DNA from 2 places in the Pseudomonas sp. P9_2 genome. Region 1 is predicted to be linked to the other one. Evidence: predicted binding sites of a transcription regulator. Region 1 holds the regulator's gene; the other holds the start of a gene.
What was found. The regulator sigma-54, encoded in region 1, starts transcription at its own class of promoters, with help from an activator protein. The targets are predictions, from matches to a motif close to ANTGGCATNNANNTTGCTNT.

Region 1 (5,415 bases):
GCAGTTTGGTCTCGTCTTCAATGGCTTCGGCCAGGGAGCGGTTGGCGCTGCTGAGTGGGTGGCGTCGACGGGTTTCGGAGAAACGCTTGAGCAGGGTTTCTTCATCGGCATCCAGGTACAGCACATCGCAATGAATGTGCTTGGCGCGCACTTCTTCCAGCAGTTCCGGGAATCGCGAGAGGTGGCTGGGCAGGTTGCGGGCGTCGATAGACACAGCGACCAGCGGCTGCGCCAGCTCGGTGTGGATAAGGGCGCGCTCCGCCAACTCCGGCAGCAGGCCGGCCGGCAGGTTGTCGATACAATAGAAACCGTTGTCCTCAAGCACATTGAGGGCGGTGCTTTTACCTGAGCCGGAGCGGCCGCTGACGATGATCAAACGCATGATTACTGCCCGTTTTGTTCATCCAGGACGACCTGATACAGCGCCTCGTTGCTTTTGGCACTGCGCAACTTGTCACGTACTTCCTTGCGGTCGAGCATACTGGCTATCTGCCGGAGCAGTTCCAGATGCGCATCTGTGGCGGCTTGCGGGACCAGCAGCACGAATAGCAGGTCAACCGGAGCACCGTCGATGGCGTCGAAGTCGATGGGTTTTTCCAGGTGCAGCAAGGCGCTGACCGGGGTCTCGCAGCCTTCGAGACGGCAGTGAGGAATAGCGATGCCGTTGCCAAAACCGGTGGAGCCGAGTTTTTCACGGGCAATCAGAGCCTCGAAAACATCTTGCATCTCCAGCTCAGGCACTTGGCTGCTGATCAGGTTGGCAATTTGTTCCAGGGCGCGCTTTTTACTGCCGCCCGGCACGTTCACAAGGGAACGGCCGGGGGTCAGGATGGTTTGAAGTTGGATCATGGGGGAGGGTTAACGACCTGTACCTTGCATCAGGTGCAGATTCTTTTCCTTATGCTTTATGAGTTGGCGGTCGAGCTTGTCGTAGAGCGAGTCAATCGCCGCGTACATGTCTTCATGTTCTGCATTGGCAACGAGCTTGGCATTCGGTACGTGCAGGGTGGCCTCGATTTTCTGCTTGAGCTTATCGACCTCCATGATGACCTGCACGTTGGTGATCTTGTCAAAATGCCCCGCAAGCTTGTTCAGCTTGCTCTCGGTGTATTCACGCAGGGGCTTGGTGACTTCCAGCTGGTGTCCACTGATGTTGACTTGCATACAGCTTCTCCTTCGTTGCCAGTGCATAAAGCGGTGGGCAGGAATACCCACCACTGGAACGCTGTGGCCCGCCCGTCACATCAACCGCTTACGCTCGCTGGAAGGCGCGATCCCAAGGGACTCGCGGTACTTGGCGACGGTTCGACGGGCGACCTGAATGCCTTGTGCCTCCAGTAAACCAGCGATCTTGCTGTCACTCAACGGCTTTTTCTGATTTTCCGCGGCAACCAGTTTTTTGATGATCGCGCGGATCGCCGTGGACGAGCATTCGCCGCCTTCGGAGGTGCTGACGTGACTGGAGAAAAAGTATTTCAGCTCATAAATACCACGGGGGGTATGCATGAATTTTTGCGTGGTTACCCGGGAAATTGTCGATTCATGCATGCCTACCGCTTCGGCGATATCGTGCAGCACCAGCGGCTTCATGGCTTCGTCGCCGTATTCCAGGAACCCGCGCTGGTGCTCGACGATCTGGGTGGCGACTTTCATCAGGGTTTCGTTGCGGCTTTGCAGGCTTTTGATGAACCACCGCGCTTCCTGCAACTGGTTGCGCATGAAGGTATTGTCGGCGCTGGTATCGGCGCGGCGCACAAAACCTGCGTATTGCGGGTTGACCCGCAGGCGTGGCACCGATTCCTGGTTCAACTCCACCAGCCAGCGCTCGTTGTCCTTGCGCACGATCACGTCGGGAACCACGTATTCGGCTTCGCTGGATTCAATCTGCGAACCGGGGCGCGGGTTGAGGCTTTGCACCAGCTCGATGACCTGGCGCAAGTCGTCTTCCTTGAGCTTCATGCGGCGCATCAACTGGCTGTAGTCGCGGCTACCCAGCAGATCGATGTAGTCGCTGACCAGGCGCTGGGCCTCGGCGAGCCATGGCGTCTTGGCAGGCAACTGGCGCAGTTGCAGCAGCAGGCACTCGCTGAGCGTGCGGGCGCCGATGCCGGCGGGCTCGAATTGCTGGATGCGGTGCAGGACGGCTTCGATTTCGTCCAGCTCGATGTCCAGTTCCGGGTCGAAGGCTTCGAGGATCTCGTCGAGGGTTTCGTCCAGGTAACCCTGGTTATTGATGCAATCGATGAGGGTAACCGCGATCAGGCGATCAGTGTCCGACATCGGCGCCAGGTTGAGTTGCCACAGCAAGTGGCTCTGCAGGCTCTCGCCAGCCGAGGTGCGGGTGGTGAAGTCCCACTCGTCATCATCATTGCTCGGCAGGCTGCTGGCGCTGGTCTGGTACACGTCTTCCCATGCGGTATCCACGGGAAGCTCGTTGGGAATGCGTTCGTTCCATTCGCCTTCTTCCAGGTTGTCCACCGTAGGGGCGGTTTCCTGGTAGGAGGGTTCCTGCACGTCGGGATTGGGTTTTTGCTCGATGTTGTCGGCCAGTGGGTCGGCATTGTCGAAGTCGTCGCCTTCTTCCTGGCGTTCGAGCATCGGATTGGACTCCAGGGCCTCCTGGATTTCCTGCTGCAGGTCCAGGGTCGACAATTGGAGCAGGCGGATGGCCTGTTGCAGCTGCGGTGTCATCGTCAGCTGCTGGCCCATTCTCAGGACTAGCGATGGTTTCATGGCAGGGGCTTAACACCTTATTCGCCGGCGCAATGCGCCATCCACGACAGGGCGCGTGAGCGCCAACATAAGCAAATTATATGCCTGATATCAGGGCCTTTGCCTAGAGCGCGGTAACAATAAAAAAACCAAGGTTTCTATTGACTCCTGCGCGCTCCGGCGAAAGGCGCGATACCACTCCGTCTACAGGCGGAACTCGTGACCCAGGTAAACTTCCTTGACCAGTTCATTGGCCAGGATGGTCTCGGCGTCGCCTTCAGCAATCAACTGACCATCGTTGACGATATAGGCGGTTTCACAGATATCCAGCGTCTCACGGACGTTGTGGTCGGTGATCAGCACGCCAATACCCTTGGCCTTGAGGTGGTGAATGATCTGCTTGATATCGCCGACCGAAATCGGGTCAACGCCGGCAAACGGCTCATCCAGCAGGATGAACTTCGGTGCGGTGGCCAGGGCGCGGGCGATTTCCACGCGGCGGCGCTCACCACCGGACAGGCTCATGCCGAGGTTGTCGCGAATATGGTTGATGTGGAACTCCTGCAACAGGCTTTCCAGCTCTTTGCGGCGGCCGTCGCGGTCGAGTTCCTTGCGGGTCTCGAGGATCGCCATGATGTTGTCGGCTACCGACAGTTTACGGAAGATCGACGCTTCCTGGGGAAGATAGCCGATACCGGCGCGTGCACGACCGTGCATGGGCTGGTGGCTGACGTCCAGGTCGTCGATCAATACGCGACCCTGATCCGCCTGGACCAGCCCGACGATCATATAGAAGCAGGTGGTCTTGCCGGCACCGTTGGGGCCGAGCAAACCGACGATCTGGCCGCTGTCGATCGACAGGCTGACATCACGTACCACCTGGCGGCTTTTATAGGCCTTGGCCAGATGCTGGGCTTTCAGGGTTGCCATTACTCGGCCTTCTTCTTCGGCTGGATAACCATGTCGATACGTGGACGAGGTGCGGTGACCTTGTTGCCATTGGCGCGACCGGCCTGAGCGACCTGGGTCTTGGTGTTGTAGACGATTTTCTCGCCTTCAGTCGAGTTGCCGTCGGCGCTGAGCACTTTGGCCTGGTCGATCAGGACGATGCGATTCTGCAGGGCATGATACTGAATGGTCTTGCCATAGCCCTTCATCGGGCCTGGATCTTCTGCCTTTTGCTTCTGTTCGAAGTAAGCCAGGTTGCCCACTGAGGTCACGACATCGATATCGCCGGCCTGGGTACGCGTCAAGGTCACCGTATTGCCGGTGATCTTCATCGAACCCTGGGTGATGATGACGCCGCCGGTGTAGGTGGCAACACCTTGCTTGTCATCGAGCTGCGCATCGTCAGCCGAGATGTGGATCGGTTGCTGGCTATCGTTCGGCAGAGCCCAGGCGCTCACGCTTCCCAGTGCTGCGCCCAGACCGAGCAAAATAGGGAGGGTTTTAACGAGCCTCATACTGTCCTCTTACGTTCGATAGCAGGTGTATCCTGCTTTCTTTCAAATACGCTTTCATTCCCTTGCCAGTCGATACACCGCCAGCGCCGTCGATTCTAACGTCTTGCTCGGTCTGCGCATATTGCTTCTGTGGGAATACCGTCATGCGACTGCTGGTAATGATGGTGTCGCGGTTCTGCGCGTCTGTACGTGCGACGCGGACCGAGTCGATCAGTTCAACTTCGGTGCCGTCCGGGTTGACCTCGCCACGTTTGCTGGTGACATGCCACGGGAATTCGGTGCCGCGATACAGGTTCAGGTCCGGATTGGTCAGCAGGCTGACTTCAGAGGATTTCAAGTGCTCGACCTTGTCCGACGTCATTTCATACTGCACCTTGCCGTCTGGCAGGAACTGAATGCTGTAGGCGTTGGTGGCGTAATAGTCGATAACACCTTCGTCAACCTGCGCAACAGGCTTGTCGAGAAAGCGCTCCGGGCTGATATTCCAGTAGCCCACCGCCAGGAACAGCGCGGCAATGACCCCGAATAGCAGGAAGTTGCGAATCTTTTTGCTCAGCATATAACGCTCTATAGGTAGGCGGCGTGGGCCGCTTCAAGGCTGCCCTGGGCACGCAGGATCAACTCGCAGAACTCGCGGGCAGCACCTTCGCCGCCACGGGCGGTGGTGATGCCATGGGCGTGTTCGCGCACAAACGCCGCGGCATTCGCGACCGCCATGCCCAGGCCCACCCGGCGAATCACCGGCAGGTCGGGCAGGTCGTCACCCAGATAGGCGACTTGTTCATAGCTTAGGTTGAGTTGGCCAAGAAGCTCGTCCAGCACCACCAGTTTATCCTCGCGGCCCTGATACAGGTGAGCAATTCCGAGGTTTTGTGCGCGGCGTTCCACAACCGGCGTCTTTCGACCACTGATAATCGCCGTTTGCACGCCCGCTGCCATCAGCATCTTGATGCCCTGGCCATCGAGCGTATTGAATGTCTTGAATTCGCTGCCGTCTTCGAGAAAGTACAGGCGGCCGTCGGTCAGCACGCCGTCAACGTCGAAAATCGCCAGCTTGATGTTTTTACCGCGTTGCAACAGATCGCTGGTCATTTACATCACTCCTGCGCGCAGCAAGTCGCCAAGGTTAAGGGCTCCGATCGGTCGATCGTCGTTATCGACGACGATCAGCGCGCCGATCCGGTGGTCTTCCATGATTTTCAGCGCTTCAGCCGCGAGCATTTCAGCGCGGGCGGTCTTG
Region 2 (5,415 bases), 630 kb from region 1:
TGCTCGCGGTCGATCAATACGTCGGGAATGCTCGGGTCATAGTCGCGTACCAGGGTGATGCAGCCCTGGCTTTCGGCCTCGACCAGTTGGCAGACGCGCTCCAGCACCTCATGCACGTTGGTCATCGCCAATGACGGCAACTTGTTGGAGCCGAGCATCCGGTCCACCAGGTTACGCAGGCGGTCGGCTTCTTCGATGATGACGTTGGTGTAGTCCTTGAGATGCTCCTCGGGCAGTTCGCGGGCCAGCAGTTGCGCGGCACCGCGAATCCCGCCGAGCGGGTTCTTGATCTCGTGAGCCAGGCCGCGCACCAGCATCTTGCTGGTTTCCTGCTTGGACAGCTGCGCCTCTTCCTTGGTGATGCGCAGCAGGCGGTCGCGGGGGTGTACTTCGAGCAATAGCAGCGTGGCGCCATTGCTCAGAATGGGGGTTACCGCGTAATCGACCGTCAGTGTCTGGCCGGTGAGGGCGGTGAGCATCGCTTCGCGCTTGGTGAACGGATGTGCTTGCTCCACGGCCTGGCGCAACGAGCTCAAGGCTTCGGCCGACTCGGTGAACAGCTCGCTGATGAACTGCCCATGGCTGCGCTGGCCGCTGATGGCCAGGAGCATCTCCGCCGCCGGGTTCATGTACTCAAGGCGCAGATCGGCATTGAGCAGGATGGTCGCGGTGGTCAGGTTGTCGAGTAACAAACGGTGCAGTGCATCACTGATGGTCATCGGGACCTCTTTTGGAGCAAGGCGCAGGCTTGAGGCACACGCTGATACAAGGAAAATGCAAAAACCAAACCAAGGCTCCGAAAAGAAGCGTTAAAGCCCTGAAATAGGCGTTTGTGGCGCGAAACTGTGGCGTTCTGCCAGTTTGATCGGGAAGATTCGAACCAAAATGGGCTGTGGCTGGAGTGAGGGTGCAACCTATCGCACCAATATAGTGCGGTTTTGCGAAGGTTGTTCAGGAAGCTGCCAGAGATGGCCCTGAATGCATGCAGTCCAAATGTGGGAGGGGGGGCTTGCTCCCACATTTTTACCGGGTTTGCAGTCATTAACCTTTGTAGATGCAGAGTTCGGCGGTGGCGCGGATCATTGCCAGTTGGCGCAGCGGATCGTTCAAAGGCTCATGCACCGCCTCGGCCAGCCATTGCGGGCATTGCGGGTCGGTGCGCTGTGGGGTGAAGTCGGCCAGTTGTTGCAGCAGGCGTTTTTGCAGCTCATCCAACTGCGGGCGAATCTGCTTCACCAGGTCGGGGCGTGGGTCGTCCGGTGCCTTGCCCTGAAACTGCCAGTCGGACAGGTGGGTGTATTGCACCAGTTTGTTCGCCTCGATCTGCGCGGAGAAAAACTGCTCGGCGGCGGCGGGCTCAAGCTTGTAGCTCGAGGCCTGAGCGACGACGCTGGCGATCACTTCCTGCTCGCGGTTTTTGTCTTCGACGGGCTTGTGGCTGTCCCATTTGCTCAAGGCCACCTGGTCGGCAATCTCCAGGCGTTCGGCGATGCTGTTGAGCAGGGGTTCGAGCGTAGGCGGCGCAGCGCTCGCACTGGCACTGATGAACAGCAGGGCAAATACAAGTCGATGCCTCAAAGGTGATCTCCTGTGGGAGCGGGCTTGCCCGCGATGGCGGTATGTCAGTGATACAGCAGGTGGCCGGTAGTGCGCTATCGCAGGCAAGCCAGCTCCCACACTTTGATTGGGTTTGCAGAGCTGGCGTAGCGTAACGCCCAGGCAAAAAAAAGACCTCCCGGGGGAGGTCTTTTTCGTCACGCCGCTCTTAAGAAGCCGCGCTACCGGATCAGCAGCTGTAGTACAGCTCGTATTCCAGTGGGTGTACGAAGGTGCGCACCTTGATTTCTTCTTCGCTTTTCAGGGCGATGTAAGCGTCGATGAAGTCGTCGCTGAACACGCCGCCTTTGGTCAGGAACGCACGGCCCTTGTCCAGCTCTTCCAGGGCTTCTTTCAGGCTGCCGCACACTTGTGGGATCTCTTTGGCCTCTTCAGGCGGCAGGTCGTACAAGTTCTTGTCGGCGGCGTCGCCAGGGTGGATCTTGTTCTGGATACCGTCCAGGCCGGCCATGACCAGTGCAGCGAAGGCCAGGTATGGGTTGGCAGCCGGGTCCGGGAAGCGAGCTTCGATACGGCGAGCGCGCGGGCTGGACACGTAAGGAATACGGATCGAGGCAGAGCGGTTACGCGCCGAGTAGGCCAGCATTACCGGCGCTTCGAAACCTGGGACCAGACGCTTGTAGGAGTTGGTCGACGGGTTGGTGAAGCCGTTCAGGGCCTTACCGTGCTTGATGATGCCGCCGATGAAGTACAGGGCGGTATCGGACAGGCCGGCATACCCTTCACCTGCGAAAGTGTTCTTGCCTTCTTTGGCGATGGACAGGTGAACGTGCATACCCGAACCGTTATCGCCGTACAGAGGCTTGGGCATGAAGGTAGCGGTACGGCCGTAAGCGACGGCAGTGTTGTGTACGCAGTACTTCAGGGTCTGAACTTCGTCAGCCTTGGCTACCAGGGTGTTGAACTTCACACCGATTTCGTTCTGGCCGGCAGTCGCCACTTCGTGGTGATGCACTTCGATGACCAGGCCCATGTCTTCCATGGCGTTGCACATGGAGGTACGGATTTCGTGGTCGTGGTCGAACGGTGGAACCGGGAAGTAGCCGCCTTTGATGCCTGGACGGTGGCCATGGTTGCCGCCTTCCACGTCCTGGTCGGACATCCACGAACCTTGTTCGGAGTAGATCTTGAACATGGAGCCAGAGATGTCGGACTTGAACTTAACCTGGTCGAAGATGAAGAACTCTGGCTCCGGGCCCACGAATACAGTGTCACCAATACCGGTGGACTTCAGGTATTCCTCGGCACGCTTGGCGATCGCACGTGGGTCGCGGTCGTAGCCTTGCATGGTCGACGGCTCGATCACGTCGCAGACCAGGATCAGGGTCGGCTCTTCGGTGAACGGGTCCAGCACGGCAGTGCTGTCGTCCGGCATCAGGATCATGTCGGAAGCTTCAATGCCTTTCCAGCCGGCGATGGAGGAACCGTCGAACATTTTGCCTTCTTCGAAGAAAGCATCATCCAGCGCGTCGCGAGCCGGCATGGTCACGTGGTGCTGAGTGCCTTTTGTGTCCGTGAAGCGCAGATCAATCCATTTAACGTCATGATCTTTGATGAGTTGAACCGACTTCGACATGGTGTCCTCCGGGTGGCTTCGGGCTTGGGTAGTGGAGTTAGCCCTTAGAATGTGGGTGATGCCGGCGCGGATACTCCGCCAAGGCAACCTGCCTCACAAGAGAGCAAATTACATGCCAGTGCGCCAACATGGTCTTTTTGCCTCAAAATGGCCCCTAAAGCGGTGCAATAGGCCAAAGCGCGAGAAATAGCGCACTACAATGTAGCGTTTATTTGTGTAAATGACCTGTTTTGGTGCGTTGCACGTTCGATGCATATTAACTGGTTAAACCTTGAGCGATTTCCGCTATAATCCGCGCCCCCCTTTTTCAGCAGGCCCGGCGCGCGCTGTTTCCATGAAATTAATCGTTAAAGTCTTCCCCGAGATCACCATCAAAAGCCGACCGGTACGGACGCGTTTCATCCGTCAGTTGGCCAAGAACATCCGTGCCGTGCTCCGTGACCTGGACCCGGCTGTGGTGGTGAACGGCGTGTGGGACAACCTCGAGCTGGAAACCCGCATTACCGACGCCAAAGCCTTGAAGGACATGACCGAGCGCCTGAGCTGCATGCCGGGCATCGCGCATTTCCTGCAGGTGGATGAGTACCCGCTGGGCGACTTCGATGACATCACCGAAAAGTGCAAGCAGCACTACGGCAGTGCGCTTGAAGGGAAGATTTTTTCGGTGCGCTGCAAGCGTGCCGGCAAGCACACCTTCAGCTCCATGGATGTCGAGAAATACGTCGGCAGCAAGCTGCGTCGCGAGTGCGGCGCCGCTGGAATTTCCCTTAAAGCGCCGCAAATTGAAGTGCGCATGGAAATTCGCGACCAACGGTTGTTTGTGATCCACAGCCAGCACAACAGCATCGGCGGCTACCCGCTGGGCGCCCTGGAACAGACCCTGGTATTGATGTCCGGCGGTTTCGATTCCACGGTGGCGGCCTACCAGATCATGCGCCGCGGCCTGATGAGCCACTTCTGCTTCTTTAACCTGGGCGGGCGTGCCCATGAATTGGGCGTGATGGAAGTTGCGCACTTTATCTGGAAGAAGTACGGCAGCTCCCAGCGCGTGCTATTTGTAAGCGTGCCGTTCGAGGAAGTGCTGGGCGAAATTCTCGGCAAAGTCGATAACAGTCATATGGGCGTGGTATTGAAGCGTATGATGTTGCGCGCCGCTTCCCGAATCGCCGATCAATTGCAGATTGACGCGCTGGTGACCGGCGAGGCGATTTCCCAGGTGTCCAGCCAGACGCTGCCGAACCTGTCGATCATCGACTGCGTCACCGAGAAGCTGGTGTTGCGCCCGCTGATCGCCAGCCACAAACAGGACATCATCGACCTGGCAGAGCAAATCGGCACCGCCGACTTTGCCAAGCACATGCCCGAGTACTGCGGGGTCATTTCGGTGAACCCAAAGACCCACGCCAAGCGTCACCGCGTGGAGCATGAAGAGAAAGAATTCGACATGGCGATTCTGGAGCGTGCGCTCGAGAACGCCAAGCTGGTCCCAATCGATCGGGTGATCGACGAGTTGGGTCAGGATGTAAAAATCGAAGAAGTCAGCGAAGCCCTGGCCGGCCAGATCGTCATCGACATCCGTCACCCGGATGCCGCTGAGGATGAGCCGCTGGAAATCGCCGGCATCGACGTGCAAACGCTGCCGTTCTACGCACTGAACGCGCGTTTCAAGGAACTGGATAACAGCCGTCAGTACCTGTTGTATTGCGACAAAGGCGTGATGAGTCGCCTGCATGCCCACCATTTGCTCAGTGAGGGGCATGCCAATGTGCGCGTTTATCGACCGAGCTAAGAGCCCGGGGCTGTTTGCCTGTGGCCTGCGTCACCGGCCCCCCGACTCTGCCGTCAAGCTGTAACGGCAAGGCCTGACTCTACTGTTAATCGCTGCCACGACCTGTCAGCACACCGAATCCTCTGATCGAGATACACAAGTGATCGAAAATCTACGTAACATCGCCATCATTGCTCACGTTGACCATGGTAAAACCACCCTGGTAGACAAACTCCTGCGTCAATCCGGCACCCTGGAGCGCAACGAGCTCAACGACGAGCGCGTGATGGACTCCAACGACCAGGAAAAAGAGCGCGGTATTACCATCCTGGCAAAAAACACCGCCATCAACTGGAACGGCTACCACATCAACATCGTGGATACCCCGGGCCACGCCGACTTCGGCGGCGAAGTAGAACGCGTAATGTCGATGGTTGACTCCGTTCTGCTGCTG

Region 2: a site for sigma-54 is predicted at 3,294-3,313, ahead of glnA (type I glutamate--ammonia ligase). Genes of this name have one in related genera too.

The regions. Positions count from the first base shown of each region.
Region 1 is NZ_CP125376.1:621,167-626,581, reverse strand. Features, by position in the region: gene rapZ (RNase adapter RapZ) at 1-382, opposite strand, end outside; gene ptsN (PTS IIA-like nitrogen regulatory protein PtsN) at 385-849, opposite strand; gene hpf (ribosome hibernation-promoting factor, HPF/YfiA family) at 859-1,164, opposite strand; gene QMK52_RS02685 (RNA polymerase factor sigma-54) at 1,240-2,733, opposite strand; gene lptB (LPS export ABC transporter ATP-binding protein) at 2,917-3,642, opposite strand; gene lptA (lipopolysaccharide transport periplasmic protein LptA) at 3,642-4,175, opposite strand; gene lptC (LPS export ABC transporter periplasmic protein LptC) at 4,162-4,734, opposite strand; gene QMK52_RS02665 (KdsC family phosphatase) at 4,743-5,267, opposite strand; gene QMK52_RS02660 (KpsF/GutQ family sugar-phosphate isomerase) at 5,268-5,415, opposite strand, start outside.
Region 2 is NZ_CP125376.1:1,248,233-1,253,647, reverse strand. Features, by position in the region: gene glnL (nitrogen regulation protein NR(II)) at 1-719, opposite strand, end outside; gene QMK52_RS05410 (chorismate mutase) at 1,042-1,578, opposite strand; gene glnA (type I glutamate--ammonia ligase) at 1,787-3,193, opposite strand; gene thiI (tRNA uracil 4-sulfurtransferase ThiI) at 3,528-4,982, shown strand; gene typA (translational GTPase TypA) at 5,122-5,415, shown strand, end outside.